3 regions of the Solibacillus sp. FSL H8-0523 genome follow, and region 3 is predicted to be linked to each of the others. Evidence: riboswitches for the same ligand, from Rfam matches in the RefSeq annotation. Region 3 holds a riboswitch; each other region holds the start of a gene.
What was found. A riboswitch is a leader RNA that binds a small molecule or an ion and turns the genes downstream of it on or off. The one in region 3 is predicted to bind cobalamin.

Region 1: linked by a shared signal. The riboswitch ahead of NSQ62_RS02240 (ABC transporter substrate-binding protein) and the one ahead of NSQ62_RS12345 (glutaredoxin) in region 3 are both predicted to bind cobalamin.
Region 2: linked by a shared signal. The riboswitch ahead of NSQ62_RS05320 (hypothetical protein) and the one ahead of NSQ62_RS12345 (glutaredoxin) in region 3 are both predicted to bind cobalamin.

What each region holds. Positions count from the first base shown of each region.
Region 1 covers NZ_CP150291.1:451,347-462,078, reverse strand. Annotated here, with positions in the region: gene NSQ62_RS02265 (acetyl-CoA C-acetyltransferase) at 1-437, opposite strand, end outside; gene NSQ62_RS02260 ((Fe-S)-binding protein) at 662-2,965, opposite strand; gene NSQ62_RS02255 (cob(I)yrinic acid a,c-diamide adenosyltransferase) at 3,174-3,734, opposite strand; gene NSQ62_RS02250 (adenosylcobinamide amidohydrolase) at 3,772-5,229, opposite strand; gene NSQ62_RS02245 (iron ABC transporter permease) at 5,229-6,227, opposite strand; gene NSQ62_RS02240 (ABC transporter substrate-binding protein) at 6,220-7,170, opposite strand; cobalamin riboswitch at 7,348-7,531, opposite strand; gene NSQ62_RS02235 (amino acid ABC transporter ATP-binding protein) at 7,612-8,367, opposite strand; gene NSQ62_RS02230 (amino acid ABC transporter permease) at 8,380-9,090, opposite strand; gene NSQ62_RS02225 (amino acid ABC transporter permease) at 9,103-9,813, opposite strand; gene NSQ62_RS02220 (transporter substrate-binding domain-containing protein) at 9,951-10,732, opposite strand, start outside.
Region 2 covers NZ_CP150291.1:1,130,796-1,141,527, reverse strand. Annotated here, with positions in the region: gene cobS (adenosylcobinamide-GDP ribazoletransferase) at 1-591, opposite strand, end outside; gene NSQ62_RS05330 (bifunctional adenosylcobinamide kinase/adenosylcobinamide-phosphate guanylyltransferase) at 595-1,137, opposite strand; gene NSQ62_RS05325 (ABC transporter substrate-binding protein) at 1,206-2,162, opposite strand; gene NSQ62_RS05320 (hypothetical protein) at 2,152-2,706, opposite strand; cobalamin riboswitch at 2,854-3,035, opposite strand; gene NSQ62_RS05315 (Fur family transcriptional regulator) at 3,133-3,543, opposite strand; gene NSQ62_RS05310 (metal ABC transporter permease) at 3,543-4,406, opposite strand; gene NSQ62_RS05305 (metal ABC transporter ATP-binding protein) at 4,422-5,168, opposite strand; gene NSQ62_RS05300 (isopropylmalate synthase) at 5,273-5,512, shown strand; gene NSQ62_RS05295 (MerR family transcriptional regulator) at 5,570-5,902, opposite strand; gene NSQ62_RS05290 (pyroglutamyl-peptidase I) at 6,078-6,689, opposite strand; gene dacB (D-alanyl-D-alanine carboxypeptidase/D-alanyl-D-alanine-endopeptidase) at 6,703-8,121, opposite strand; gene NSQ62_RS05280 (deoxyribonuclease IV) at 8,243-9,130, opposite strand; gene NSQ62_RS05275 (DEAD/DEAH box helicase) at 9,198-10,508, opposite strand; gene vrrA (VrrA/YqfQ family protein) at 10,668-10,732, shown strand, end outside.
Region 3 covers NZ_CP150291.1:2,470,431-2,481,162, forward strand. Annotated here, with positions in the region: gene NSQ62_RS12335 (ATPase) at 1-112, shown strand, start outside; gene NSQ62_RS12340 (zinc-ribbon domain-containing protein) at 492-2,576, opposite strand; cobalamin riboswitch at 3,235-3,418, shown strand; gene NSQ62_RS12345 (glutaredoxin) at 3,552-3,776, shown strand; gene nrdI (class Ib ribonucleoside-diphosphate reductase assembly flavoprotein NrdI) at 3,812-4,135, shown strand; gene NSQ62_RS12355 (ribonucleoside-diphosphate reductase subunit alpha) at 4,138-5,871, shown strand; gene NSQ62_RS12360 (hypothetical protein) at 6,204-6,557, shown strand; gene nrdF (class 1b ribonucleoside-diphosphate reductase subunit beta) at 6,545-7,507, shown strand; gene NSQ62_RS12370 (EamA family transporter) at 7,682-8,584, shown strand; gene NSQ62_RS12375 (GNAT family N-acetyltransferase) at 8,653-8,925, opposite strand; gene NSQ62_RS12380 ((4Fe-4S)-binding protein) at 8,927-9,172, opposite strand; gene NSQ62_RS12385 (VOC family protein) at 9,183-10,115, opposite strand; gene NSQ62_RS12390 (methyl-accepting chemotaxis protein) at 10,127-10,732, opposite strand, start outside.

The DNA.
Region 1 (10,732 bases), 2.0 Mb from region 3:
TCATAAATCATGCCGTCTACTAAACTGGCATCACCCATCCGTAAACCAAAGCGCCCTTTTGGCATATAGTACGGTGCGTTTGACATCGATTCCATGCCCCCTGCAACAATGACCTGTTCGTCCCCTAAACGAATTAGTTGATCGGCAAGTGTGACACTGCGCATGCCTGATGCACATACCTTATTAATTGTTTCGGTTTTTACTGACCACGGAATGCCTGCTTTTGTTGCAGCTTGGCGTGACGGAATTTGGCCTTGCCCTGCCTGTAATACCGTGCCAATAATCACTTCGCCAACAGCTTGCGCTTCGACATTTGCTTTTGTTAATGCTTCTTTAATGGCAATGCCACCTAAATCACTAGCAGTCAGTGAACTTAACGCGCCACCAAATTTTCCGAATGGCGTTCGTGCTCCGTCTAAAATAACTGTTCTCGACAATCCATACACCCCTTTGTTTGAAATATCGATCTTTTTTTGTAAAAACCCTTCTCATAATCCCATTGTTTAACATTCGACTGAACGCTCGCTCAATTTCATGTTTTAAAAAAATGAGAGCATATAATACTCTCATTTTTTAACTAATTTCATTGTATTAAATCCTTTTTTATTTCGCAACAAAATTATTTGAATATACTGAACTTAAAACTTTATGCTCATTAAATTCACTTTTCTTCGCTTTGTGATTCTTTTTCTGTTTCAACAACAATTTGTTTCGTTGTTTTTACTGCTGGCTCCTTTACTGTTGCTACTTCCTCTGCTACAGCTTCTGGTTGCACTTCTTTCTCTGCTTCTACTGTTACTTCAGCAGGTGCAGCGACTTCTTCAATTACCTCTTCTAGCACTTCTTGCGATGCTGGTTGTGGTGTACCGAATACCGCGCGCTCTAATAGCTCTGCGATATCGTACGTGCCAATCGTTTCTTCTACTTCCTTCGCCTTCGTACCATCTGATAGCATTGTTAAGCAGTAAGGACAGCCTGAAGAAATAACTGAAGCTTGCGTCGCGATTGCTTGCTCTGTACGCGCTACGTTAATACGATTTCCGACATGCTCTTCCATCCACATTAAACCACCACCGGCACCACAGCACATACCTTCTTCGCGGTTACGCGCCATCTCGACAAGCTTCACGCCTGGGATGCCTTTTAAAATCTCACGTGGTGGATCGTAGACATCATTGTAACGACCTAAGTAACATGAATCGTGGAAAACGATTGTTTCATCTACGCGGTGATCCATCGTTAAGCGACCTTGCTCTACTAAATCGTATAGTAATTCGGTATGGTGCAGTACTTCCCCGCTCCAGCCAAAATCTTGGTACTCATTTTTGAAAATGTTGTACGCGTGCGGATCGATTGTCACAATTTTTGTGACATTATTTTTCTCGAACTCTGAAATATTTTCCCCAGCGATTTCCTGGAATAAGAATTCATTCCCTAAACGACGTGGTGTATCCCCTGAGTTCTTTTCCTTGTTGCCTAAAATCGCAAACTTCACGCCAGCTTTGTTCATTAAGCGTGCGAATGCTAACGCGATTTTTTGTGAACGGTTATCAAATGCACCCATTGAGCCAACCCAGAATAAGTATTCCATTTCTTCGCCTGATTTTTTTAGCTCTTTTACGGTTGGTACATACACCGTCTCATCTAGCTCGCGCCAGTTTTCTTTTTCTTTACGGTTTAAGCCCCATGGATTTCCTTGACGCTCGATATTTGTCATCGCGCGCTGTGCATCCGCATTTACCTTACCTTCCGTCATTGTTAAGTAACGACGTAAATCGATAATTTTGTCGACATGCTCATTCATTACTGGACATTGGTCTTCACAGTTACGGCAAGTTGTACAAGCCCAAATTTCTTCTTCTGTAATGATATCCCCAATTAATGACGGGCTGTAGATATTATCGATTACTGCACCTTCAGCACCAGCAGCCATCGCCAGTTGGTTCCCTTGTGTTTTGTTAAAGAATTGGAACGGTACCCACGGCTTTTGCTTTGTTTCGACCGCGCCTGTGAATGTTAAGTGGTCACGTAATTTCACGATTAAGTCCATCGGTGACAGCATCTTCCCTGTTCCTGTTGCTGGACACATATTCGTACAACGACCACATTCTACACAAGAATATAGGTCGAGCATTTGTTTTTGCGTGAAATCTTGAATTTTCCCTACGCCCATTGGTGGCATACTTTCTTCGTCTTCTGCCTCTTCTAACGCCGCGAAATCAATCGGACGTAATGTGCCGATACGATCTTGACGGTTGAAGTATACATTTAAAATCGACGTAATTAAGTGGAAGTGCTTGCCTTGTGGAAGATACACAAGGAATGCTAGTAGCGCTAACAGATGCGCCCACCACATAATAAAGAATCCGATTGCTGCTACAGTCGGGCTCATCCACTGGAATGCCCAAGCAATTGCTGAAGCGACTGGCTCTGAACCAGTTAAGCCGTGATCTTGCCAAATTAAATAAAAACCATTTCCGAACAATGTCGCAAACATTAATACAGATAGGAATAAATAAACTAATCCATTTTTAAAGCCTTGCTTTAAACGCGCTAACTTCTCTAAATAACGACGGTAAAACGCGACCGCGACCGCAATTAAAATCGTTAACACAACAATTTCCTGTGTAAACGTAAACATCGGATACAGCCCGCCTAGCGGAAGATGTGACCCCGGTGCAATCCCTTTCCAAATTAAATCAATTGCACCTAGCTGTACCATTAAGAATCCATAGAAAAATAGTACGTGTACAAGACCCATCTTTTTATCTTTCAATAATTTCGATTGGCCAAATACTTTTTCTACGATGTCGTTAATGCGGTCTGACATTTTAATATTGAATTCTTCCTTGCGACCTAATTGCACGTAGTTGTAACGAGTTTTTAATAAGTACGTAAATAATCCAAGCGCATAAGCAACAACCGCAGCAGTCGCAATCCAGTTAATGATTAATAGTGTATTCATACCTTTCCCCCCTAGAAAACGATGATTCTAAAACCATTTGTCATGTATTCCCATATGACAAACTATATTTCCATATTAATCTATAAGTTCATTGTAATTATGAATGAGCATTCAGTCAACAAAATTTGTCATTAATTCTGAAAATTAAATAATAAAATAAAAAAATGCTAGCTCGACAATTTTCATTGTACTAGCTAGCATTTTTATGTTATTTAAAAACTTGCGCGCTACGGATATACTCAATATCCTTAATTGCTAAGCGATGATTCACAACACGTGCTACAGCAAATAAGTAGTCCGATAAGCGGTTTAAATATTTTTGAACAACTGGTGAAACGTCTTCAATTTCCTTCATTAACGAAACCGTTTGACGCTCTGCACGGCGCGCTACTGTACGCGCGATGTGTAATGTAGCAGCAGCCGGAGCGCCACCTGGTAAAATGAAGCGCTCTAACGGTGGTGCTTCTTCTGATAAGGCATCAATTCGCTGTTCTAAAATAGCAATTGGGTCTTCTGTTAGCTTGTAATGACGCTCTTTCATCACATTTGCTAAGTCGCCACCGCCATCAAATAACTCATGCTGAATGGCTGTTAAATCTTTAATAACATCTTGGAATTTTTCTACGTCTAACTCACAAATGGCTTTTCCGATAAATGAATTTAATTCGTCAATCGTTCCATATGCCTCAACACGTAAATGGTCTTTATCGACACGCCCTCCTATAATGCTTGTTTTCCCCGTGTCGCCTTGCTTTGTATATAATTTCATCGTCTTCACCCTTTCAGTTTTCATTACTTCTAACAACTTACATTTCTTTATACTTTTTTATAGCCGCAATGGTCGTTTCAAAAACACCGCGCCCAATTAATTTCCCGATATCCGTAATCGGTCCGGCATATTGCATCTGTGGTCCGTGCTGGGTCGCTGCAATAAGCAAGCTGTCTGTTGCCGTGCTTGTCGCAATCGTGCCGGTAAAGGCATCCGTCACCTGTTGATCAGCTAATGCCTTTGTTTTGGCTTCTGTAGCAGTAATCATTGCTTGGATAAATGCTTCATCTGTCAGCTTTCCATTAATGAAAACCCAGGTATTAATTGTGCCGACATGTGGTTGTTCATCACGTAAATACGTTTTCGTCACGTCAACACCGTTTCCAACCCCTGCTGTGACCATAATCACAATTTCAAGTTCAGCATGTGTAAAGGTTTGAATGGCAGCACATTTCGTGGCAACCGCGGTCATCATGACAACGGTACTCGTTGGTGCAAAGTTGTTGTTCACTAAAAAATCGTACGTTTCCTCTTTCACGCTATAAATATCATAATCTGGCGCAATCGAACGATTTAAAAACGTGTCGTACCAGCCAATACCTGCATTATGCACCGCAGACGAAATAGCTTTCAATGGTGCTTCGGCCTTGTACTGTACATAATCTGTTGTCATCGTAAAATTGGCTATGTCGATCTGTGTTTCGTTACGCTCTAATTCATTTGTCGGTAACATCGTAATTTGCGGCTTTGGTAATTCAGGGTGCGGATACGTCGCAATACGCGCCTTGTACACATTGGCAATTTGCTCCTGCATAATGACCTCATGCGGGTAACCATATGCACGTACCTCACCATCTTCCAGTAACAGCAGCTCATCACAGTACAGGGAGGCTAAGTTAATATCATGGAAAATCGACACAACCGTTAACCCATTCTGCTCCACTTGTAAGCGTATCATATCTAAAATTTGTTTTTGATGCGCGATGTCTAGGTGATTGGTCGGTTCGTCTAACAGCAGTAGCTCAGAATTTTGCGCGAGTGCTTGTGCGATAAATACACGCTGCTGTTCCCCGCCTGATAAAAATTCTAAATAATGCTCTTTATACTGCGAAACCCCCGTGCTGTCCATCGCCTGCTGCACCATCTGTTCATCATGCTCTGACCAGCTTGAGAAAAAGCCCGTTTGATGTGGATAACGACCGAGTGAAACCGCATCATATACACGATTTGAAAATGTACTGGCATTTAACTGCGGCAGTACGGCCATCTTTTTCGCGAGTTGCTTCATATCATAACTTTTGATCGGTTGTTGTTCAATCAATACTTCTCCAGCAGTCGGATGAAGTATTCCGCTAATCATTTTTAATAATGTCGATTTACCGCTACCGTTTGGACCTAGTATTCCCAAAATTCGACCTTTTTTCACGTGGAACGTCACGTTTTTCACAATGCTTTTGCCGTTATAGCCACCACTTAAGCCGTTTACTTGTAACATTATGCGACACCCTTTCTACGTTGCTTAAAGAAAATATACGCAAATACTGGTGCGCCAATAAAGGACGTGATGACACCAATCGGCAATTCGATAGGTGCAATAATCGTACGCGACACTAAATCACAAATAACGAGTAAGCTCGCGCCATTTAAAAACGACAAACTCAGTAAATGACGATGATCAGCACCGATTAAAATGCGAATCATATGTGGAATGACTAAGCCGACAAAGCCAATTGTTCCGGATGCCGCCACTGCAGCGCCGGTTAAAATGGAGCCACCTGCTAAAATCATATATTTACTGCGCTTCACGTTTACCCCTAAATACTGTGCACGTTCTTCCCCGTAAATCATGGCGTTTAACTCACGGCGATTTAACCAAATAATCACAGCACCGATGATCATAAACGGTAACACCATGCGCACATATGGCCATCCGCGCATTGATACACTGCCAAGCAGCCAGCCGATAATTTCGCGTAGCTGCTCGCCCGTTAATGCGACCATTAATGAAATACACGCACCTAAAAACGAGCTGAAAATAATCCCCGTTAAAATAAGTGTTTCCATTTTCATTGTACGGTCGACGAGTCTTGCAAATGCTAATACAACAACCATTGTAATTGCTGCACCGAGCATACTAAAAACGGGTAACGTAAAAGCACCGAGTACTGGTAAGGAAATACCTAAAAAGATCGTCATGACCGCCCCTACCGAAGCTCCTGAAGAGACGCCGAGTGTATACGGGTCGGCTAATGGGTTTTTCAGTAGCCCTTGGAACGCAGCCCCCGCAATGGCGAGAGATGCGCCAATCAGTGCTGCGAGAACGACGCGCGGCATCCGAATTTTCCATAAAATACTATAGGCGACGGGGTCTGTTGTTTGATCCCATAATGTAGACAGTGGAATATGAACCGAGCCAAACGAAATGCCAATCCATATGCTACTTAAAAGCAATCCAATCGACGCTATATACGCGATTGAATATTTTTTACTCATTAAATGCCTCTGGATAAATGGCTTCCGCTAATGATTCAATACCTTCCACAATACGTGGGCCTTGACGACTTGTCGTATCTCCGTCAACTAGCTTCACTTGGTCATTTTTCACCGCATCCATTTCGGAATACGCGTCATTTGTTTGAATCGCTTCGATGTCGCTTTCATAGGTCACTAAAATTGCATCCGGGTTACTTGCTACGAATTGCTCTGTGCTGTACATTGGCCATCCTAGTTCTGGTACCGCATTTTCTACGTCTAACACTTCAAGCATTTCATTAATAAATGTTTCCTGACCTGCTGCATAAAGATCTGGTGCTGTCCCCACGACAATAAATACTGATTTTTCTTCCAGGTCCGCCACTTTGACCTCAATTTCATCGATGCCCGTTTTAATCGAAGTGATCATATCGGCTGCTTGTTGTACTTTATTTGTCATCTGGCCAATTTTTTCAATCGTTGTATACGTTTCTTCAAATGTTTTGGCATCTTTTACGACAAATACCGTAATACCAATCGCTTCAAGCTGAGCAATCGCTTCTTCGTTAAAACTATATAAGTTAGATTCATGCGCTAATACTAAGTCTGGCTGTAGGGCGATGATTTGCTCTAGGTTAAACTCCATGCCACCGACTTTTTCTTTCGCAAGTGCTGCTTCTGGATAATTGTCGTTATCATTTACCGCAATAATTTGCTCATCTATGCCTAAGCCAAATAAAATTTCTGTATTTGATGGAATGAGTGAAATAATACGCTCTGGTGCTTTTTCGATTGTAATCTCTTTGCCTAGTGCGTCTGTTTGTGTAAGTGGAAATTGCGCTGTTTCTGTCGTTTCTGCGCTATTTGTTGCTGTCGATTTGTCTGCTGCTTCTTCCTCCGCACCGCATGCTGCTAATGTTAACGTTAATAATGCTGCTGAAGAAAGTACCTGCCATTTTTTCATGTTGAAATTGCCTCCTTAGATTATAAAAACCTGATGCTTCTTGTTTCATAGGCTCTTTTTAGTTATTATTTCACAAAAGAAAAAGCCTCCCACTCATAGAGAGAAGGAAGCTTTGTGCATGCAAATAACATTCAATGTAAAAAGAATTTATCCGCCACATCCTATCCTCGTAGGTTACTCGTTGGGCATTATAAAGGCAGGTCTCCTGGCTTATGCTGAAACGTTTTGTAGCGCCTTCCCGTGTGAACAGTGGCTTTATGCTAAAAACTCGCATTTACAGTGGCGGGACCGCATCGGATTTGAACCGATTTCCCTTTTACTTCTTACTTGTGAAATAAGAACCTTTACAATCCATATGAAATTGATATCTTTTATTATAGCGGAAAAAAGCATTTTTGTATGCAGGTACGATTAAATTTTCAGATAATTCTACCAAATCGATCAAATATGGTACGTATAATCGTCTGGTATTACGCGGCGTAAAAACTGCTTCGTGCGTTCTTCTTTTGGCTGTACAAAAATTTCATGTGGCGAACCTTCTTCGATGACATTTCCACCATCCATGAAGATGACGCGATTTGCTACGTCTTTTGCAAAGGACATTTCATGTGTGACAACGAGCATTGTCGTGCCTTCCTTCGCAATATCCTTCATCACTCCAAGCACTTCTCCAACGAGCTCTGGATCTAGCGCGGATGTCGGTTCATCAAATAAGATGATGTCTGGATTTAATGCGACTGCGCGCGCAATGCCTACTCGCTGTTGCTGGCCACCCGATAATTGACTTGGGTACGAATCATATTTTTCCGTTAGGCCTACTTTATCCAGCGCTTGTTTAGAAATGGTATAGGCTGCTTCTTTTTTCATACCACGCCCAATGATGAGTCCTTCCGCGACATTTTCAAGTGCGGTTTTATTATTAAATAAGTTGTAATTTTGAAAAACGAATGCTGTTTTTTTGCGGATTGCTAAAATGTCCTTTTTCGACGCCTTGTGTAAATCGACTTCAATGTCGTCAAAATTCGCCGTTCCTTCATCCGCGCGCTCTAAAAAGTTAATGCAGCGTAGAAGCGTCGTTTTCCCTGACCCACTTGGACCCAGGACTACCACAACATCGCCTTTTGCAATCGTTAAATTAACGCCCTTTAATATTTCGTTTTTACCAAATGTTTTATGCACATTTTGAATATCTAACATGGTTTATCCTCCTTATACCGTAGCCAATTTGTAACGACTTAAGCGTTTTTCAGACCATTTAAATAAATACTCTACGGTCATACATACAATTAAATAGACAAGAAAAATATCAATATACGCCTCTAAATAGTTATAACCGAAGTTTGCTTCTACCTTTGCTTTTAACGTGATTTCCTGTAACGAAATCGCATACCCAAGTGACGTTGCTTTGATTAAATTAATGGTCGCGGTACAAAGATTTGGCATGGCTGATACAAGGGCTTGCGGAATAATGATGCGGCGATACGCTTGCGCTGTCGTTAAACCAACCGATTGTGCTGCTTCAATTTGCCCTTTTGGAACTGTTTGCAGTGCCGAACGAAATACTTCGATTAAAACTGCCGCTGTGTTAAATGAGAAAATAATAAACGCATACCAGAGCGGATTCACATCATAGATCGGATAATCGATGTTATATTTTTCAAACAGGCCATTTAATAGTAATGGAATCGTTGCATATAAAATAAAAATTTGAATAATCACTGGTGTGCCGCGGACAAATGAAATGTAAATTTTGGCAAAGAAATTAATGACTGGTATCTCATAGACACGTGCCAGTGCTAATAAAAAGCCTAGTGGAACCGCAATGAAAAGTGAAACAACCGTTACGAGCAACGCAATCGGCACGCCACTTAATGCCACAAAAAATGTATTAAATAAAAACTGCCAGTTAATCATGTCCATCGTGCGCACCTCCTACGTCGTTTTAATTGGTTGCTTTCCTTTAGTAAATGCTTTTTCTAGTAGACTAAAACTCTTTTCAATTGAAATCGAGATGACCCAATAAATCACGGCTAATGCGAGATAAATTTCGAGTGTATGTGTGCCGTAATTGTTCGCAATGATTAAATTCGCCTTACCAACCACATCAATAAAGCCAATTGTGTATGCAAGTGCCCCTTCTTGAAGCACCGAAATTAAGCCATTGCCAAAGTTCGGCAGTGCTACCACAAGTGCCTGCGGGAAAATAATACGGCGATACGCTTGAAACGGGGTCAACCCAACACTTACCGCCGCTTCAAATTGTCCACGATCGATTGCTAAATACGAGGAACGAATCACTTCTGACATCATCGCAGCAAATTGTAAGCTGAAGGTAACAACAACGAATACACCCGTTGAAACGTTTTGTAGGTAAATGCCGAATAGTCCTTCTGAAAAGGCTGGAATTCCGTAATACACTAAAAACAGTAAGACAATCGATGGCGTACAACGGATAATCGTCGTATAGCCATTTGCTAAAGCACGTAACAATTGATTATTGCTTAACTTTGCTGCTGCGAGTACGAAACCTAATAACGAGCCACCTATGACCGAAAAAGCGGCGATATATAATGTAACCCATAAATACGGCAATAAATCCGGCAATGCCGACCAAATGTACGACACATCAAAATACTTTTCCATCCGTTCCCCACCCTTTTATATAAGAAAAGCGCTAAAGTGCCCTTTTAGCCCCGACACTGTTGCAATACTGAAAATTTTATAGTTTCTTATCTTTTAAAAAAGCTACTTAAGAAAAGTACTTAAGCAGCTCCGGCCGTTTAGCGATTTACTGAATCTAATACTTCAAATAAGTCTTTACCGTAAAATTCTTTACTTAACTCGCGTAAAGCATCTGTGTTCTTAATTTCTTCGATTGCTTTATCGTAAGCATCTGCAAATTCTTGCTGTTTTTTATTAAATAGCGGCCATGTTTTAATCACCGCAAATTCGTTATAAACGACTTCATCCTTTAAGTTATGGTAAGGGCCGCCTTCTGTTAACACTTGCCCTGTAAATGCACCTTCTATTTGAACCCCACCATCTACGCGCCCTTCATTTACCCATTGCACCACATCTACGGTGAAATCTTCACCTGCTTTTAATTTCACTTGATTATCTGGATTGGCTTCGTTGTATTCTGCAATCACTGTATACTGCGCATTGTTTGCCGCAATTGGTGCTAATGTATAGCCTGCCGATGCAAAATCACTTAAGTTTTTAATGTGTTCATTTTCTTTTTTCAGTACTAAACCAGCACTACTTAACCCTAAAAATTCTTGTGGGAAAATGTACTTTTGTGTACGTTCTTCTGTCCAGAATGCATTTTTTACACCTGCATGATATTTGCCCTGCTCCACACCGATTAATAAGTCATCACTTGTCGTGCCTACATAGTCAAACTCATATTCAGGTAATGCTTCGTCTACTAACTTCATCACTTCTACGTCATAGCCTGTTGCGTTCCCATTTTCATCTAAATACGTCATCGGTTTACTTGCTTGGTCATACGCGACCTTCACAACCGTTACCCCGTCTTTACTTGTTGGTGCGGCTGCGCCTG
Region 2 (10,732 bases), 1.3 Mb from region 3:
TGCAAACATTACCACGCTCGTTACAATTAACTGTTTCGTCATCACTTGCCCTTTAAAATAGGCAGCTAATCCGGTTTGTTTTGACGTATTCATCGAAACAAAATACATAAGCATGCCGACACGCGCAACATACGGAACTGCGGCAATAAACACCAGCATCTCAAAACGTCCTTGCTCTAGTGCCTCATAAATAAAACCAAACTTTAGTAAGATTAGCACCACAACACCAAGCACACCAAACGCTCCTGTACGCGGGTCATCTAATACTTGCAGTCGCTTTTTCTTATCTCCGTACGAGAAAAAAGCATCGCATAGATCAATAAAACCATCTACATGTAAGCCACCTGTAAACACAATCATGCCCACAACAAGTAAGATGGCTACTAATACATACGACAGATCACTATAGCTCACAAGTAAATTCGCACAGCTACTTAAAATCGCACCAATGATTAAACCAACTAGTGGTAAACTCGCATACATCCAAGTAATTGAGCTTTTGTTCATGTCTAGTTGCTTTTTAATCGGCACGAATGAAAAAAACTGCCATGCTAATAAAAACCCTATTCCTGCATTTTTCAACTTGCTCACTCCTTACTTCCAGCGCTGTACAAGTTGAAACTGTACTTCATACGCTTCATCGCTCTGCTGTACGAGCCATTGATGCAACTCACCTAATAGTCTACGATACATATTCACTTCCTCGTAGTTTGAAGGCAGCTCATCTAGTACTTCATTGGATACAACTATAATTGTAGCACCTTGCGCTTGCCAAGCTAGTAGTTGCTTTTGTAAGGATTCAATGCAGTTATGGATTGTTTCGCTACGCGCACTGTCCCTTTCACTCCTATAAAGGACATTCGAAAGCCAAGTTGTCACACATTCAAAAAGAACAACATCCTTTGTAGATAAATGCTTCAGTTGCTTAGGGACTTCTACTTGCATTTCGGTCGTTGTCCAGTTCATTTCTTGTTCTTTTCTGTCTAGCTGATGACGCAAAATCCGTTTTTTCATTTCCTCATCAAATGCCATGCCCGTTGCAACATAATAACAGTTTTTTTCTGCCCCGATTTTTGCTGCCAGTTGCTCAGCAAACGCACTCTTACCACTACGTACACCGCCTGTAATAAAAATCAAATTAATTCCACCTTTTTAAATGGATAAAAGAACACACCCAAATTCGGGCATGCTCCTTTATTGTAACCTTATTTAAATAAATTTGGGTAGACCGCTTCGGCCATAATTTCAACGGCTTCGCCAATACGTGGCCCTGGGCGAGACATGACTTCCCCGTCTACGAGTACCACTGATTTGTCAGAAACCGCTTGAATTTGATCCCAACCCGCACGCCCTAAAATTTCATCAACTGCATTTTCCATATACGTTGCAGGAGTAATGATGACTTCTGGATTACGGGTAATCACATCTTCTTCTGTTACACTTAACCAGCTGTCTTGATCAGCAAAAAGATTTTCAACACCGGCAGCATTCATAATTTCTTGTTGAAATGTATTGTTACCTGTTGTCCAAATATCTGGAGCAGGAGATACTTCATAATACACTTTTTTCTTTGTACCTACTGTATCCGTTTTTTCTTGTACCGCTGTGATTTGTGCTTGAATACCAGCTACAATCTCTTCACCCTTTGCTTCCACACCCATCACTTCAGAAAGCTGAATAATGTCTGTATACACATCATCAAATGATGTCGCTGAAGCGATAACAAACACTTTTAAGCCTGCATCCTCTAGCTGTGTGATTTGCTCTTCATTACCACTTGTATACGCAACCACCACATCTGGGTTTAACTCTAGGATGCGTTCTGCGTTAATGGCCATTGACGTTGAAACACGTTCGATTTTTTGTGCTGCTTCAGGATATACATCAAAGTCTGTGGCACCCACAATTTGCTCACCAACACCTAGCTCGAATAAAATTTCTGTATTACTTGGCTGTAACGAGATGATTGTTTCTGGTACTTCGTTGAATGTTACTTCAATACCGCGATCATCTATTACTGTATAAGGACCAGCAGCCTTTGCTTGTTCTACCGTTTCTTGTTCTTTTGCTGTGTCATTCAATGCTTTTTCTTCGTCTGCTCCGCATGCTGCTAGCAAAAGTGCCGCAGCAACTGGGGCAACCCATTTCATTTTAGTTTTCATTGTTTGACTCCTTTTTCTTTTTCATTGGATAGGATTTTGAGATAAAAACAAGTTCTTCACAAGCGTGTAGCTTGTTCATGTACACCGCCATGACAAATAAGACGTTCGCAAGTAAGCCTAAAAAATCAAATAAAATTTCAGGAACTTCTTTTTCTTCACTCACTTTATGTAAGGCGCGGTACGATTTTTTTGCCTCACTACGGCAAATATGAAGGCGTGCGGCACTTTCTACACCTTGTGGTAATAAAAACTGCTGAATGGTCTCTTTTACTTCACTTACATAAAAATCATAGCGTTTACTTAGCCAAGCGACGTCCTCTGCTATAATCGCTAGTTTTCCTCGTACAGAGCCGTTCGCATGATAGGCAAGCGGTTGAATAACCCGTAAGTCCTCTAATACAAGTTGCCCGTGTACATCGTCTACTAATGTTGGTATCACTGCGCCAATGCGTGTAGTTAAGGAATCGGTACGAATTTCATAATCCACGCAGTTCGATTTTTCACGCATAAATGGATAGCATGAATAACGAATGTCCTTTTTCATGTGTTAACCCTCACTTCAAGTTTGTTGCTCTTTGGAGTCTTGGACAGCAAAAAAACCATCCAAGAAAATGGATGGCTTCAAAAATCAAAATAAAAAAAGTTCATTTGATAACTGGTTGCCGTACATTCTCTTTAATTCCGAAGAGGTGTGTTACGATCAGAAAAAGATTGGTCTCCTGGCTTCGCGCTTCCCTTTACTCACAAGCACCTTCCCGCTTTTGGCAGTGGCATTTTGCTTATTTTCATCTACGCTTACAGTTACGGATATAGCTTCGGATTTACACCGAATTCCCATTTATGCTACAAAGCATCTCTTTCCTGCAAAACTATTCAATTTGTAAAACTAACTTTATCATAGTTGCAAAATTATGCAAATAATTTTTAGATTCGCATAAATTACTCGTTTAAATTCATGAAATATATGTCTTTATAAGCAATTCGGGCATTTACCGTAAATTTCAAATTTATGTCCTTCAACGGCATAGCCTGGCAATTTTTCACCGAGCATTTCCATCGGACACAATGATAATTCTTTTACATTGCCACAGTCACGACAAATGAAATGATGGTGGTGGTGATCCGATTCGCAGTGCATACGGAAATTACGTTCTCCGTTTAGCTCTGTTTCTTCTAAAATATCAAGTTCAACAAATGTCGCTAAGTTACGGTAAATCGTATCGAAGCTCATCCCTGGGAAGTCTTTTTTTAGCACTTGCAATAAATCACGGGCTGTTAAATATTTTTCTGTAGCCGCAAACATCCCTAAAATCAACTCTCGTTTATCTGTTTTTTTATAGCCATTGTCTTTTAATATTTCCCACGCGCGTGTTGTATTCACTATGCTTCTTCCCCTTCCGTTCTAGTTGAAAATTTTAAAATCATTTTTTTAATAAGAATGACGACTAATAAAATAACAATCGATGTCACAACAATTGTTCCACCTGGTGCTAAGTTTAAGTAAAATGCACTCACTAAACCAATTAACACAGCAAGTTCTCCGAATACAATCGCTAAAATAATCGCTTGTTTAAAGCCGCGCGCTAAACGCATGGCAGCTGCTACCGGTAACGTCATTAAGCTCGATACTAATAAAATTCCGACAATGCGCATGCTTGCCGCGATTACGAGTGCCACAACGACCATGAATAATAAATGAATCCATTTAGCCGGTAAGCCACTTGCTTTCGCATACTCTTCATCAAATGACAACACGAATAACTCTTTGAAAAATAATACTAAGAAAATAATAACGACTACCGCAATCGCGATCACAACAAGTAAATCTTGTCTAGAAACCGCGGAAACCGAGCCAAATAAATAGCTCATTAAATCCGTATTAAAGCCACTTGCTAACGAAATTAAAATTGCACTAATCCCGATACCACCCGACATAATAATTGGAATCGCAAGTTCTTCATAGTGCTTATACAGACGACGTAAACGCTCAATTAAAATCGAGCCACTAACAGATGCCACAATCCCTAAATAGATCGGATTTAGTAGTGCGAGTGCTGCAAAGGACTGACTTAAATAAAGACTTCCGGCAATCCCGGCAAGTGTTACGTGTGACAGCGCATCTGCAATCAGTGATAAACGACGTACAACAATAAATACGCCTAAAAGTGGTGCAATTACACCAATAATTAACCCTGAGAAAAAGGCATTTTGTAAAAATTCATAGTTTAATATTGCTTCAATCATAGTGGCCTGCTCCTCTTAATGAATCTTTCGAACAGAGTAGCCATTCCAGCTTGCGATCTGTTCATCCGTAATCGCATCAAAATCATTTTTATAGCCGTGGAAATGAATCGTTTGATTTAAGCATGCTACATGGCTCACACGGTCTGATACCGTATCCACATCATGTGTTACTAAAATCATCGTCATCTTATGATGCTTATTTAAGTGCCCTAGCATATCATAAAATGCCTGCACGTTTTCACGGTCAATCCCTACAGTTGGTTCATCCAAAATCAGTAGCTTTGGATCTGACACGAGCGCACGCGCGATAAACACACGTTGCTGTTGTCCACCTGACAGCTGTCCGATGTTGCGCTTCATAAACTTTTCCATGCCAACATCTTTTAGTGCGGCCTTTACTAAAAAGTCCGCATCTTTAGGATAGCGTTTAAAGAGTCCTACTTTTTGTGATAAGCCACTTTTTACAACTTCCTCTACCGTTGCTGGGAATCCTGAGTTAAAGGCGTTTGACTTTTGTGAGACGTAGCCAATCCATTCACGATTCTTAAAGTCTTTTGCTGATTCTCCAAATAACTGTATTTCTCCAGACATTGGCTTTAATAGCCCTAAAATCAATTTTAAAAGCGTCGATTTGCCCGAGCCATTTTGACCGATTAACGCCAAAAAGTCGCCCTCATCCACGCGTAAAGAAATGTGTTTTAACACTTGTGTGTATTCATATTGAAAGGAAACATCCTTCAATTCTATCAATGTTTTTTTCATCTCGTTCGCTTCTTTCTAATTCAAAATCATTACGATTTACATCAAATTAGTATAATGGACTTTTTTTGCAATGTAAAGGAAATAAGCTTGAAAGGAGAACTATCTTGAAAAAGTTGGAATGGTTTGACAATTTACAAAATAGCAGTGATGAACAGCTACAGCAATTCGCTGGGAAAAATGATTTGCACGTAACGCTTGATGAAGTTAAAAAGCTCCGCAAAATCATGCGGCACGCGAACATTAGCTGGGCGATTACAGGTGTACCACAAGAGGTGTTACAAAAAGTACACAAGCTGCTCGGAAGTAAGCGGTATAAGCAATTGATGAAGCTAGTCGGGATATAATATGCAAAAAGGAAAGCTACGAGAATTAGCTTTCCTTTTTGTAATAAATTTATTCGCTTACGATAACGCTTGTAATTCTTTTTGAACCATCGCACGTAAATCTTCATTTCGGAATGTTTTACCGCGATAGGTATGATTATTGCTTTCACGTTTTAATGCAAACACCTTTTTTATTCCCGCAATGTTTACGCCTTCTTCAAGCAGCTCTTGAATTTCTAATAATTCATCGACGTTTTGGAGCGAGAACATGCGACGATTGCCTTCAGATCGCATTGGCTCTACTAACTCATGCTCCTCATAATAGCGAATTTGTCTGGCTGATAAATTCGTAATTTGCATTACGGTGCGAATTGGTAAAATCGGCATTGCTTTACGGTAATCTTTTGTCATATTTTTCTCCCCGCCTTTCTTTTATCTACTAATAATTTACAACAGGAAGACATTATACAACAATAATTTGTTAGCTTTTATTACATAGCGAATTTCGAATGTTTCAATCTAATTTTGGTATAAAGCGTCAAATCAACGTTTGAGCTATATTTCTTTATATAAAACATGACAATTTCTAGTCATTTAGTATGCATTCAGTTAGTGCTAACTCGATGGCAGCTTGTAAATCCTTCTGCGGCCAACCTGCAATACGACCATTTTGGATGGCTAATTCAAACGAAGCAGGGATATGAATAAAGCCTGCACGTTTAATCGAGCTATGAGATTTTGCATAATATAACCCTTCATACATGATATTATTACATAGGTATGTGCCTGCCGAATTTGAAATCGCTGCCGGGTAGCCTGCCTCATTTAATCGATTGACAATTTGACGAATTGGCAACGTTGAAAAATAGGCCACATCTCCGTCCTCATGAATCGGTGTATCAAGAAAAGCATTTCCGCTATTATCCTTCTCGCCATCTTTAACATTAATCGCCACGCGCTCTGGTGAAATTTTTGTACTACCTGCTGCTAAACCAAGTGACACAATGATTGCTGGCTGTACTTCTTCAATAAGTGTTAAAAATTGCGTCGGTGCTTGTTTAAAATCAACCGCTAATACACGTCCAACGACCTCATAATTGCCTAAAATTTTTCCGTCAAGCGCCTTCACAATGTCCATTGTCGGATTAAGTGGATTCGATAAAAATGGTTCAAATCCGGTTAATAACAGTTTTTGCATCGATGTCATCCCCTTATAAGCTTTTCACAATTGATGCCATCGCGCGATCAATATGTGTATTACCATTCGCTTTATTTTCTAACAATATCGAGAAAATATATTGCTTGCCACTATTGCCCTTTACATAGCCTGACAATGTATAGACATTCGGGATATACCCTGTTTTTGCATAAATACGATTTTGTAAATTTGCTTCCGTTAAACGCTTCCGTAATGTACCACCAACCATACGCTCACTGTTTCCTGCTATTGGTAAAGAAATGAAGTACGTGTTGAAGTATGGCTGTTGTTGCACGTTGAATAATAATTGCGCTAACCCATTTGTCGTGACACGGTTTGCATCAGATAGACCCGAGCCATCTGCAAAACGCCATTTATCCACGGGCACATTTAGCGACTGACTATACGATTTCAGTACCTTAATTCCTGCTACTGTACTCCCTTCACCAAGCTCTTGTTGCCCAACCGCCTTTACTAAAATATCTGCAATACTGTTATTACTTAGCTTCATGAACGCTGGGAAAATTGCTGCTAATGGACGGGATTTATTTGTGTGCAATAATTTGGCTTCGTTTGAAACAGGCGCTAATACTATTTTAGAATTATTCACAAACTTGATTCCTGCATTCTCTAACGTTGTTTTAATAGCTTGCATTGTATTTTTTGATGGGTTTTGTAGAGTTACCCATTCTTTTGCGCTACTGCCCTGTGGTAAGCTCCCTGAGATAATTACTTTATTAGAATTATACACACGCTTAATGGTTAGTGTATTTTTTTGACCCTTATTCACTGTTTTTGCTTGATTTGAAATAACTAAGCCGCTTAAATTTGGCTCGATTGAGTACGTTGGTTTCGCGCCAACCTTTCCTGGCTTCGCTTCAATAATGACCGTACTCGCATCAAAGTCCGCATTTTGAGACATCGTGATCGCCGACGTGCGCGCACCAAAATAATACGATTCATCTGCTTTATCGACACCGACTGGTAGCGTGCTCCCCGAAAACGCGGTATCATCCCCAATTAAATTCCCGTTAATTGTTTTTATACCGTTTTGCTTTAATACATTCGCAAACGCTTGAAAATTTTCTTTTGTCAATGTTGGATCTCCACTACCCTTTATGTAAACATTGCCGTTGAGTACATGATTTTGTACGGTACCATCCATATAAAGTTCCGTTGTAAAGCGGTAGTCTTCCCCTAAAATCCCTAATGCTGCTGCACCTGAGATCAGCTTCATATTTGAGGCCGGGCGCATTAACTTGTCCCCATTATGTGAATAAACCATTTTCCCTGTATCCGCATCGCGAATCGTCAGCGCAACATTACTGGTGCCTAAATTAGAAATAACTGCACCATCAATCGATGCGAAACTTTGTAAAGGTAACGCAAAAAACAACAGAAATAGCAGCATGATTTGAATAATTTTTTTCATATTTTTCCTCCAATTCAAAATTCTCAATATACTGTTAAATAATTATAACAAAAAAAGCCATCAATAACGCAAAAAAGGCATACCTAGCATCAGATTCATGCCAGGTATGCTTCATTTAAATTTAACCGCGCAGTTGATCGATCAGCTCGGGACGGAACTGGCCATCACGTAGCATCGCAATTTCATGCTTGTACGGTGCTTGCTTGTTTTTTGCATCACTACCGACAAATGGTGTTTCTAAAATTTTCGGTAAGTGCATTAATTGTGGATGGTGCACGATGTATTTCAGTGCGTCAAAGCCGATTTCACCAAAACCAATGTTTTCATGACGGTCTTTTGCCGCACCACGTACGTTTTTCGAATCGTTAATGTGTAACACCTTTAAACGATCTATACCAATTGTCTTATCAAATTCATTTAACACACCATCAAAATCGTTGACGATGCCATAGCCAGCGTCGTGAATGTGACATGTATCCATACAAATAGATAAACGATCATTATTGGTAACACCATCAATAATACGTGCTAACTCTTCAAAGTTACGACCGATTTCAGTCCCTTTGCCAGCCATTGTTTCTAGTGCGATTTGTACTGGGTAATCTTGTGTTAATACTTCATTTAATCCTTCTACAATTCTCGCAATGCCTGCATCGACCCCAGCACCAACATGCGCACCTGGATGTAAAACGATTTGCGTCGCTTCTAGAGCTGCTGTACGCTTAATTTCTTCTTGTAAGAAGTTCACACCAAGCTCAAACGTTTCAGGCTTTGTCGTGTTGCCTAGGTTAATAATGTACGGTGCATGGACAACGATATTTTGCATACCGTTTTCTTGCATGTGCAGTAAGCCCTTCATAATGTTTAATTCTTCGATTGGTTTACGACGCGTATTTTGCGGTGCGCCCGTGTAAATCATAAACGTATTGGCTCCATAACTTAGCGCTTCTTCACTTGAGCCTAGCAGCATCTTTTTGCCACTCATTGATACATGAGATCCTAATAACATTCCTTTTTTCCCTCCGCTAATATACAAATGGACTGCTAAGAAATAAATTCTAGGCAGCCCCGTTTGATTACTTGTTATTACGACGCGCTTTAATACGACGCTCGCGTTTTTTAACTTTATCCATTTCCCATTTCATATTACGTTTGTAGCCTGGTTTTACTTTCTTCGGCTTACGTACTAGGGCTTTTGCTTTTTTATCAATTTCATCTTCTTTACGCTCTGTTTTACGAGCCGCACGTTGGTGACGGTCTTTTAATTCAGACCATTCGCCGTTTTTGATGTCCTTTTGAACGAATGGGATCCCCATTTTTTCAACGCGTACTAATGCATCTTCATCTTCAGGGTTGAATAATGTGATGGCAGTACCTTTTGTACCAGCACGTGCAGTACGACCTACACGGTGGATGAAGAACTCTAAATCTTCAGGAATTTCGTAGTTAATTACGTGTGAAATCCCTTGAATATCAATACCACGCGCAGCTAAATCTGTTGCTACGATGTATTGGAATTCTAAATCGCGTACTTGTTTCATCATTTTTTTACGCTCACGTGGTGGTAAATCCCCGTGAATTTGAGCTGCACGAATGCCTTGCTCCGCTAAATAGTTTGCTACGTGTTCCGCTGTTTTACGTGTGTTACAGAAAATAACCGCTAAGAATGGGTTAATTCCTTTCACTACCTCAAGTAAACGTGCGTTACGTGATTTTGAACGCACCGGTACTAATACAAACTCAATACCTTCTGCTACTGGACGCTTGTCGTTCATATGAATATGAACCGGTGAATCCATATATTTTTTTAAGAACGGTTTTAATTTTTCAGGAATTGTCGCTGAGAATACATACATTTCTAGATTTTCAGGCATGTGAGATGCAAAGCCATCAATTTCTTCAATGAAGCCCATGTCGAATGCTAAATCTGCCTCATCGACCACTAAAATTGGTGCTGTATGAACTAAAAGTGCATTTGCTTTCACTAAGTCCTTAATACGCCCTGGCGTACCTACCACGATTTGTGGTTGTGTTTTTAAACGGTCGATTGAACGTTGTTTGTCCGTACCACCAATAAATAACTTCGTAGAAATTTCTGTACCTTCTACTAATTGGTTTAACGCATCAAAAATTTGTTGCGCTAATTCACGTGTTGGTGAAGTGATCACCGCTTGTACTTGTTGTTTGTCCTCTACAATACGCTGTACGATTGGTAATAAGAAACTATGCGTTTTCCCTGTACCTGTATGCGCTTGTCCGATTGCACTCTTACCTTTTAATACGAGTGGAATCATTTCTTTTTGAATCGGTGTCGGTTCTGTAAATCCAAGTTTTGCAATGGCGTCCTGCAAAAATGGCTTGAATTGATAATCAGTATATTTTGACATTTTTCGTACCTCCTTACATCTGTCCTATTGTACCATGTTCCGTACATTTTAGTGACCATCTGCATATCATATACGATAAATAGAACTAACGTCAAACACTTGAGACCAAATGACGAAAGAAATGTAACATTTCATGAAAATTTGAGAAAGGAGCTTGATATGCGACAACCATTTTTCATGCCCCCTCAGGGAATGATGCCACAAATGCCTATTGCTCCACGTTT
Region 3 (10,732 bases):
ACTAGGTTTGGACGCATTATTTATTGGTTTTGTCATTTTTGCCGGCATCATTTTTATCGTGCAAGCCTATTACAATTACGTAAAATGGCAAGAGGAAGAAAAATTAGCTTAACATTGGCACATCGCTCTTAGGTGGTGTGCTTTTTTTCATTTATTTTATTTTGAGGCATTCCTGTAATGGATAGGATATTTCCACGTTACATTCTGCCCAAATTTATACCCAGTGTAGTCGCGTCTTCATAGCTATAATTAGTTAATTCCAAGCCCATTTCATATAAATCACACTGGGTCTATCTTTCAATTTTCATAGTCCTTATCTTTATTCAATTTTTTTCTTTAACGTTTAATACATATTAAAAAAGCAGTGAAACGGGCTTAGTCGTTTCACTGCTTAGACTTTAATAAAAACATCTACAATTAAATAAAATTATTAAAAAAACAAATCTTTAAAAATCAAAACATTCACTTCAATTAGTTAACAAAACAACTTCTTATTGCTTCTGATTACATACTCTACAAGTACTTTTTTTATTTGATCTTTGATTCAAGGACTCTTCCCATTCATGGCCTTCAGCACATTGCCACCAAACTTTTTTACTCATACCTTTAGTAACATCCCACGGTGTTAGATTATCATTTTTACTAGGATGCCATTCTTTTGCAAGTTGAGGATAGGTAACAGCTAAATTATTTGTAATGCTAACACGCCTACCTTGACAATACGGACAACTAAACGATTTCCTTGAGTAAACGGGAGTTTCCCAAATATGGTCTGGACCGTTAGGACAACGCCAAGTAACTACTTTTTTAGATCCCGCTGTAACTTCATACGGAGAGATGATATTACTACTATCCCATTGGTTCACCAACTCTGGATAAATAGCCGCAAAAGAGTTACTTTCATTTACTCGTTTTCCAGTACAGAATGGGCAGCCTCTACCTCGCATACGGGATTTAACATTCATTGAATACTCATGCCCCTTTTCACATTCCCAAATTATCTCTACATTCGATCCTGTTGATATGAAATTCGGATTTAATCCAGTATTTTTTGTTGAATGCCATTGTTGTAGTAGTTTAGGTTCAATAGTTGCAATTGAATTTGCCCTTTTTACATGATAAAAATTCGTTCGAATATCTATTAAATCATTATTTGTAAAAATATCCTTAAAATTAATTGGTATTTTTAAATGGTTAAAAATATCAAAAATCATACTAGCATAGCTTTCAAGATTGGATGGCTCAAAAAGATAATTCCAAGATTCATCTATTTGTGTCAGTGGTGCCTCTCTAACTCTAACAGTCGAATAGCCATTTTTTTTAAAGAAAAGATTTTTTTCTCTATCTTTATCTTCTTTACCTAAATGCCACTTCTTACCGTCATATTCTATAATTGTTTGAATCGAAGGTAATAATATATCTGCTTCGAATGATACATCATCAACCCTAATGATTTCTCTATGTGATACAGTCAGTCCACTCTTTTTCAAATAATAATACAATGAAAATTCAGGAAAAGAACTTCCTGATAGTTTATAGCATAGAGGGCAACCAGAGCCTTTTAAAGATCTATCTGCTACAACTTTTTCATAGCTATGTCCTTCTGGGCATATCCACCAATACCGTTTATTAGAGAAAGGTAATACATCCTTGGCTGTAATTCCATTATTTTTTTCATTATCCCAATCAAGTGCTAAATCCGGACGAATATTGGCCAAACAAGTTTCATCTGAAGCAAATAAATTTTTACAATATGGACAGCCAGAATTTTTCCCGTTTCTATTAGAAATATATGCTTCCCATTCATGTTTTTTCGCACAAATCCACCATACTTTTTTATTAGCATTTGGTGATACATTATCTGGTAATAATTGATTATTTTTCGTTGGGTGCCATTCTTTTGCTAATGATGGATTAGTCACATTTAAGTTATAGTCTTTGTGCACAATTTTATTTGAGCATTTAGGACAACCCTGAGCTTTCACACGATTATATACAGTCATTTGATAAGAGTGATTATTTGCACATTTCCACCAAATTTTTTTCGATGTACCTGGGGGGATTTGAGTAGGTAAAAGTTTATTATTTTTATCATAATGCCATTCAGATGCTATTTCAGGGTATAACTTTGCAAATGAGTTCTGTTCATTAATTTTTAAATTAGCACAATACGGGCAACCTCTACCTCTTTTCCTCCCTGCTATACTAGCAAAATAACTATGTTGTTTAGGGCAAATCCACCATACTTTTTTTGAACTCCCTGGTAAAACTTCTTTAGGTGTATTTAAGTTTTTTTCATGATCCCACTCTTTTGCAATTTCCGGATAAACGGTTAATAGGCAATTTTCTATATTAGCTTTTTTATTTGCACAATACGGGCAACCTTTACCTTTAACTTTTTCCTTAACTACTTTTTCATAAAAATGACCTTTATTACAAATCCACCATACTTTAATATGACTACCTTTTGAAACTTCAGTGGGTAATGTAATATTTTGATTTTTTTCATAATACCATTCTGTTAACAATTCAGGATAGAGAGTAGCAATCGATTTTTCTTTAGAGACTTTCCTCATTTTTTCTCTCCTCTACTATAAACTTCTAATGTTATCTATATTATACTCGTGTTAATTTTTAAAGTCTGACAATTAATTAATGAATTTTATATTTTTATCGCATCATCAGATCATTTCCAAATCTAACATTAAATTAATTTAATTCAACAATACAGTATCCCAGATTAAACGTACTCAAATTCAAAATCCCACTAGAAAACTGACTTGTCGGCTTTACTGTCGGGTTCTCTTTTTCACTTAAAGATCGAAAATTATACCAAAGTGGCGCATGATGATAACCTTATAATTTCACGAATTACGATTCGCAGATTAATCAAAGTCGTTATTAAACTCGTAAAATCTGGTCATTACTTACACTTTAAATTATTATCAAGTTTCGGGTACAACAGCTTTCCTTCAACTAAAGTCCTTTTAAAATTTGAACCCGTACGTCTGCCTAAAAATCGAAGACATTGATAAAAACTTATGAAAATGTTTGTTAGCTCTGAATAAATCAGGATCCTATAACCTTTTGCGTTTATTTTTGTACATTCAAGACCACTTTTATAAACATAAATCACTACAATTGCCCACATGTCAAACCACTTTAATTATCCGACTTTAAAATCTCCCTTTACTTTTCATATACGAACACGTATACTCATACCTATAACTATATATTGTGTTGATTTAACGCGGTACTACTAAATGTAGTTTAAAAGGGAAGTTTGGTGCAAAACCAACGCTGTCCCCGCAACTGTAAATGCTGACTGAAAAGACAATAACCACTGTGCGTATGCATGGGAAGGTGTCTTAAAGGATGACGCAAAGCCAGGAGACCTGCCACGCTAAATTTACGTACATTTCTTCGGGGAACAGGAAATGGAGACGAATCTCTATTTTTGTTTCCATTTCAAGCTATCCATTCACCTGGATAGCTTTTTTTGTTGCTCTGTACGGCACAATGTAAATTCATGTTTAGCGAGGGATTCTATTATGAAACTGTACACGAAAACAATTTGTCCAAAATGCCTGTGGGTAAAATCAGAGCTAGAAGCAGCCAACTTACAGGTGGAAGTAGTAAACATCGATCATGACGAAAATGCCAAACAAGCTGTAATGGATGCCGGATTTATGGCGGTGCCTGTGTTAGAAGTAAACGGCGAATGGCTAGCAGACACACATGTAATCATGGACCGCATTGCCACACTAAGCGCGTGATTGTTTATGCAAGCCGCACCGGAAATGTTCGAAGCGTGATTGCAAAGCTCAAACTACCAGCAATCGCGATTGAACTGGCATCGGCAATAAGCGAGCCGTTTATCCTGTTTACATATACGGACGGGCTCGGCTCGGTGCCACTAGCTGTAGAGAATTTCATGCAGCAGCATCACAAACGTTGTAAAGGCATTATCGTCAGTGGCAACCGCAACTTCGGTCATGCGATGTTTGGGCGCGCGGGTGATCTCCTTGCTGGCTATTACAACGTTCCCCTCATCGCAAAGCTTGATTTACGAGGAACGATGTCCGATTACGAAACAATCCAGCAATTTTACTACTCCACTTGGAAAGAGGCATGAGGATGAAACAGTATTTAACACTAAATAATGATATATTAAACCGCTACCGCGCAACCGGTGAACTCGATTTACAAAAAGATAAGGACGCGACACGCCGCTATTTTTTAGAGGAAATTAACGTGCGACTACGTTACTTTATCGATATTGAGGAAAAGGTACGCTACTTAGTCGACGAAGGCTATTATGAAAAAGAATTTTTAGAACTTTACTCAATGGAGTTCATTAAGCGCATGTACAAAAAGGCGTATGCGTATAAATTCCGCTTCCCTTCATTCATGAGCGCATCGAAGTTTTATGATAGCTATGCAATGAAAAGTCGCGACGGAAAAGAAATATTAGAAAAATATGAGGACCGCATTGTTATTATTGCACTCTATCTTGCACAAGGTGATGAAGCGTTAGCTGAGGAGGCGATTGATGCGATTCTAACTGCTTATCAACCGGCTACCCCAACTGCTTTAAATAGTGGAAAAAAAGCACGTGGTGAATTAGTTTCGTGCTTTAAATTAACGATGGATGACTCGATGAATTCGATTGCCGAAAATATTGGCTACTGCTTAGAGCTATCTCGTTTAGGTGGTGGTGTTGGGGTCAATTTAACCGATTTGCGTCCACTTGGTGATCCGATTAAAGGCATTTTAAACCGTGCAAGTGGGGTCATGCCCGTTGCAAAGCTATTAGAAAACTCTTTTAGCTATAGTAATCAATTAGGGCAGCGTAACGGTTCAGGAGTTGTGTACTTAAACATTTTCCACGGTGATATCGAGAGCTTTATTTCATCAAAAAAGCCTAACGCCGATGACAAAATCCGTTTAGCTACCCTATCAACCGGCATTATCGTCCCGGACATTTTCTTTGAATTAATGAAACGTGACAAAGACATTGTGCTGTTTAGCTCCTACGATATTTATAAAGAATACGGCAAGCGCATGTCAGAAATTTCGATGACTGAAATGTATTACGAGCTATTGGATAATCCGAATATCCGCAAACTAAAACGCATCAACGCGCGTAAACTCTATACCGAGGTGAAAAAAGCACAGTTTGAATCGGGCTATCCTTTTGAAATTTTAGATGATAACGTCAATAATAATCACGCATTGAAAAATATCGGGCGTGTGAAAATGTCGAATTTATGCACCGAAATCCTTCAGTATCAACAAACAAGCATCATTACGGATCAAAACGAGCCAAACGAATATGGCCTGGATGTGTCATGTAATTTAGGCTCAATCGATATTCACGAAGCAACAAAAGTCGAAAACTTTGAAAAGCTCGTTGCTACAGCAATGCGCCTATTAACAAATGTTTCGACGATGACGGATATTATTAATGTTCCTTCTGTTTCGAAGGCCAACAAAGTGATGCACTCGGTAGGGCTTGGTGTCATGAATTTACACGGGCATTTAGTACAGAGTGGCATTCGCTACGGCTCAAAGGAATCTATCCAATTTATTGATGCCTTTATGGAAGCACTGAATTACTATTCGTTAAAGGCTTCTATGGAAACAGCGAAAGCAAAAAAAGAAACGTTTTATCAATATGAGGATAGCGATTACGCGACTGGCGTTTATTTTGAAAAGTATTTGAGTAAAAACAAGAACATACACTCTGCAATTGTTAGAGATGCTCTAAACAACGTGCCGATTATTACGCAAGATATGTGGGTTCAGTTAAAGAATGACGTGAAGAAATATGGATTATTTCATAGCTACCGATTAGCGATCGCGCCTTAAATGCTAGGGCTTTCATTGTTGTAAAACAGTGTCAAAACAAGTGAAATTGCTGGGAATCCGTAAAGCCAAAAATACGACAACGTCATTGGAAACAATATGCGTGAACGTGGCGAAAGCAGAAAAAAATTTTTGGATGACATAGGGTGAAAAAAAGCGTCTTGAGATAGATGTCCTACGTGTCGAAACAATCGGGAATCAGCAGCCAAGCACCTGTCAAATGGTGAAGGTTCAACGACTATAATACTTGGTAGGTAAGGAAACCCCTTACCTATATTGGATAGTCTACTCCCCTACTAAATATCGGGAAACCGAGGGTATCAAGGACAGGCAGTATTTCTTACATCCGTTCCTGCACAGCATCCATCTCCCCCGTCACTGAACGCGTGGAGGTACGTGACTATGCAGATTCTCGCACGATTTACCCGATGCCATTTTTAACAAACGACAACAAAGAGCTTTATACAGAAGCCTATGACGTAAATCCATACGAGCTCATCGATTTATATGCAGCCGCGCAGCAGCACGTCGATCAAGGGATTTCGATGACGCTGTATGTAACCGATCAATGGACAACCGAGCAGCTTGCGAAAATTTATATTTATGCATGGATGAAAGGCATTAAATCCATCTATTACGTTCGTCAACGCCTACTGACAATCGAGGAGTGTGTCGCATGTCAAATTTAATATATACGGCAGTCAACTGGAACAAGCCAACAAGTGATTTAGCCCGAATTTTCTGGGATCAACAGTGGAAACAAATTTGGTTTCCCGAGGAAATCGCGGTAAGTAAAGACGTCAAGCAATGGAAGGAATTCGAGCATCAGGATACATATAAAAAAGTATTTGGTGGCTTAACCCTGCTCGATACGGTGCAAACAAACATCGGCATGAACGAAATCGCGAAATTCACGCCCGACCTACAGGAAAAAGCGGTTTTAACGGTATTTGGTGCATTCGAAGCCATTCATGCCAAATCGTATTCGTACATTTTTACGACCCTTTGCACGAACACCGAAATTGATGAAATTTTTGAATGGGTGCAAAAAAACGAGTTCCTTCAATATAAAGCAAATCGGATTGGCGATGTATATAAAGCCATCCAAGAAGATGATCCAGAAAGCTTATGGAAAGCGATGTATGCGTCGGTTATGCTAGAAAGCTTCCTGTTCTATTCCGGCTTCTTTTATCCGCTCTATTTAGGCGGACAAGGAACTTTAAGGAATTCTGCGGAAGTGATTTCATTAATATTGCGTGACGAAAGTATTCACGGCGTAGCAGTCGGCTTTTTCGCGCAAAACATCTTCAAATCGTTTTCTGAAGACAAAAAGCAAGAGCTCACATTGTGGGGCTATGAATTTTTACTTGATCTTTATCAAAATGAAATGAAATACACAGAGGACCTGTATGCTGAAACCGGTCTATCCCCTGAAGTAAAAAAATACGTGCGCTATAATGCCAATAAAGCACTAATGAACCTAGGCTTCGAGACGATGTTCCCGGAAGAAGAAGTGAACCCGGTCGTAATGAACGGCATCACAAACACCGGCTCCAATTATGATTTCTTTAGCCAAAAAGGTGCGACTTATGCCATCGCAAAAGTAGAGCCAATTACAGACGATACGTTTAAATTTTAAAGAGAAATGGCTGTCCATTTGATGGGCAGCCGTTTTTCCATTAAATAGCGCACTCTCTGTGTGACACGGAAATGCGTTCGTTTTCTTTTCATTTTTGAATATTTTATAGCTATCTACTTAAAATTCCTATAGTATAGTTGTTCGGAACACTTAAAGTTATTGGAGGAAAACATTGTGTGGTTTATTTTTGCCATTTTAACGGCCCTAGCATGGGGTCTAGCCGATCTTTTTTATAAAAAAGGATCGAATCCACAAGATCAATACAGTCATTTGAAAATTGTAGTGATGGTTGGTCTTGTCATGGGGATTCACGGAATTAGCTATATGCTCATCAATGATTTGTCTCTTGAAATTTCGGAGCTTATCAAATATTTACCTGTATCTGCACTTTATATTATTTCGATGACCATCGGATATATTGGTTTACGCTATATTGCCTTATCTGTTGCGTCACCGATTCAAAATAGTTCGGGTGTTATTACAACCATTTTACTCGTTGTCTTCTTCTCTTATAGCCTATCTGGATTAGAAGTCGTTGGTATTGCAGCGATTACTGTTGGGGTCATCTTATTAGCCGTTTTAGAACGTAAATATGATTTAGAGGAACTTTCTAAAACTGAAACCGTTGACCGAAAGTATAAAATTGGTTTCTTAGCGATTTTATTCCCAATCTTATATGCAATCTTTGATGGTGCGGGTACATTCTTAGATGCCATTTACTTAGATGAAAAAGCATTGATTTCAGAAGACCATGCATTACTGGCATATGAATTTACATTCTTCTTCGTTGCGATCCTTGTTTTCATTTTCTTAAAAATGAAAAAGCAAAGCATTAATCCGTTTAAAGAATATACGCGTGGGAGTGCAGCGATTTTCGAAACAGCTGGTCAATTTACATACGTGTTTGCCATGGCTAGTAATGCCGTGATTTCTGCGCCGATTATTGCCTGCTACTCGATTTTCTCAGTTCTTCTATCACGTATTTTCTTAAAGGAACGCTTAACAAAAGCACAGTATGCGGTTGTAGTTTTAGTACTGCTTGGTATCGCGATTTTAGGGATTGCAGACGAATTGTAAGTAATGCTCCATGTAAAAAAGAAGCGACAGTCCGTTAAATTGGACCGTCGCTTCTTCGTTTTCAACCATTAGTTGCCGTACAACACATCGGCATAAGCACTATTTTTTTCGAATTCTGCTTTCGCGAATGGACATAGTGGTAACACCTTCATGGCTTTTTCACGTGCATGTTCGACAAAGGCCGCGACTAGCTTTTTACCTACCCCTAGCCCTCTTGCAGCATCTGTGACACCTGTATGATCAATAATATAGAAGCTTCCTGAATCGACAAATGTCATTTCGCCTAACTCTATACCATCTTGTACCGCTGTTACGATTAGTTCTTTTACTTTTACGTCCATCTTATTTTTGCTCCTTTAAAATGTATTGTAATGCTTTTGCTGGGCAAGTATCGATAATTTCTGCAACCCTATTTGCTGCTTCAGCATCTGGAAGAATCCACGGCTTACGCTTCGGATTAAATACTTCTAAACTCCCTTTCACACACTTGCCTGCGTGTGCACATAGCTCGATATTGTAATACACGTCAATCGCTGTACCTGGATAGCTTCGGTAGCCGTTTTCTTTTAATTGTTGATCTGTCATCATCGTGTTCCCCCTATTGTAACGGTTTTAATTTGCTTTCTATTTCACTTCGCTTATGCTCAAGTGCAGCCGGTAAATGTAATGTTGCACCAAGTTCATCAACGTGAGCCACATGCGCGAATCCTGGTTCATCTGTTGCAATTTCAAATAATAGATTATTCCCATCACGGAAGTATACACTCTCAAAATAGTGCCTGTCCACAACATTCGTCGTCATGTAGCCTAACGCCTTTAGTTGATCATTGAGTGCCACTAAATTCTCTTTTGTACCAGCTCGCACCGCAATATGATGAATACTACCGCGCCCAGGCTTTTCACTTGGCCCATCCTGCGTCACGACAATAAATTCACTATAAGCCACCTGCTCACTTTGTAAACGGTAGACACCCTCTGCCTCAGCGATCACCGTATAAGAAAACACATCCTGTAACACTTGGATCGTCTTTTGTGGAAATTGTACCGTTAGCTCAATCGGACCTAAACCTAAAATACGGTGAGCTTCTTCGACCGGGCTGTTTGGCCAATACGTCCATTTTTCCGGTACCGTTTGCCCATTATGATTGATGAGCAGCATGCGTAACCCTTCCGAATCTTCAAACGCCAGTACATCATAGCCAGCGTACTTCGTAATCGGCTCATGCGTCACGTTTAATTCCTGAAGTCGTTGTTGCCAATACACTAAGCTGTCATAGCTTGGTACGAGTAAACCCATTCGCGTAATCGCATTTGTACCCCGAATTGTTCTGCCTGCCAATGGAATTTCAAAGAATGTCAACTCTGTCCCCGGAGCGCCCGTATAATCTCCGTAAAACAAGTGGTACATATCGGTAGAATCCTGATTGACGGTTTTATTTACCAATCGTAATCCAAGAATATCATGATAAAAATGGAAATTTGCTTTTAAATCTTTTGTAATCATTGAAATGTGATGATGTGTCATTTTCATAGTAACTCCTTCTATTGTAAATCAGTAAATTCTTCATATAATACGAGTTGATTTAACTTTTCAACGACGCTATTTAAGCCATTCGTTACGTGCTGTAAATCATCGATATTTCGAATTTGTTCACCCGATGTCTCGATCGAAGCATCAGACAGTTTCAGTAAAAGCTCATTCGATTGAAGGACTGTTTGGAATGTTTCATTAACATTTTTAACCGTTGTGACAGTCGCATCAATAATTTTTGAAATATCATAGGTTTCGTGTTCCATTGATTTTGAGCTCGTGACAATTTGTGAAAAGGTTTGCTCTGTCTCTTCAACAATCTGCTTGCCTTTCGCTACTTCTTCAACGCTCGCTACCATGCTTTCTTGAATGTGCTCGACTTTCGTATACATCGTGTGAATTAACGTTAAAATATGGCTCGTTGAATCTTTCGAGCTATGCGCGAGCTTTTGAACCTCATTTGCCACCACACTAAAGCCCTTTCCGTGATCACCTGCACGCGCTGCTTCAATCGAAGCGTTCAATGCCAGTAATTTCGTTTGATCAGAAATCCGTTCAATTTCGATTACCTGCTTTGAAATTTCCTTTGAATCGTCATAAAAATCATCTACTAAACT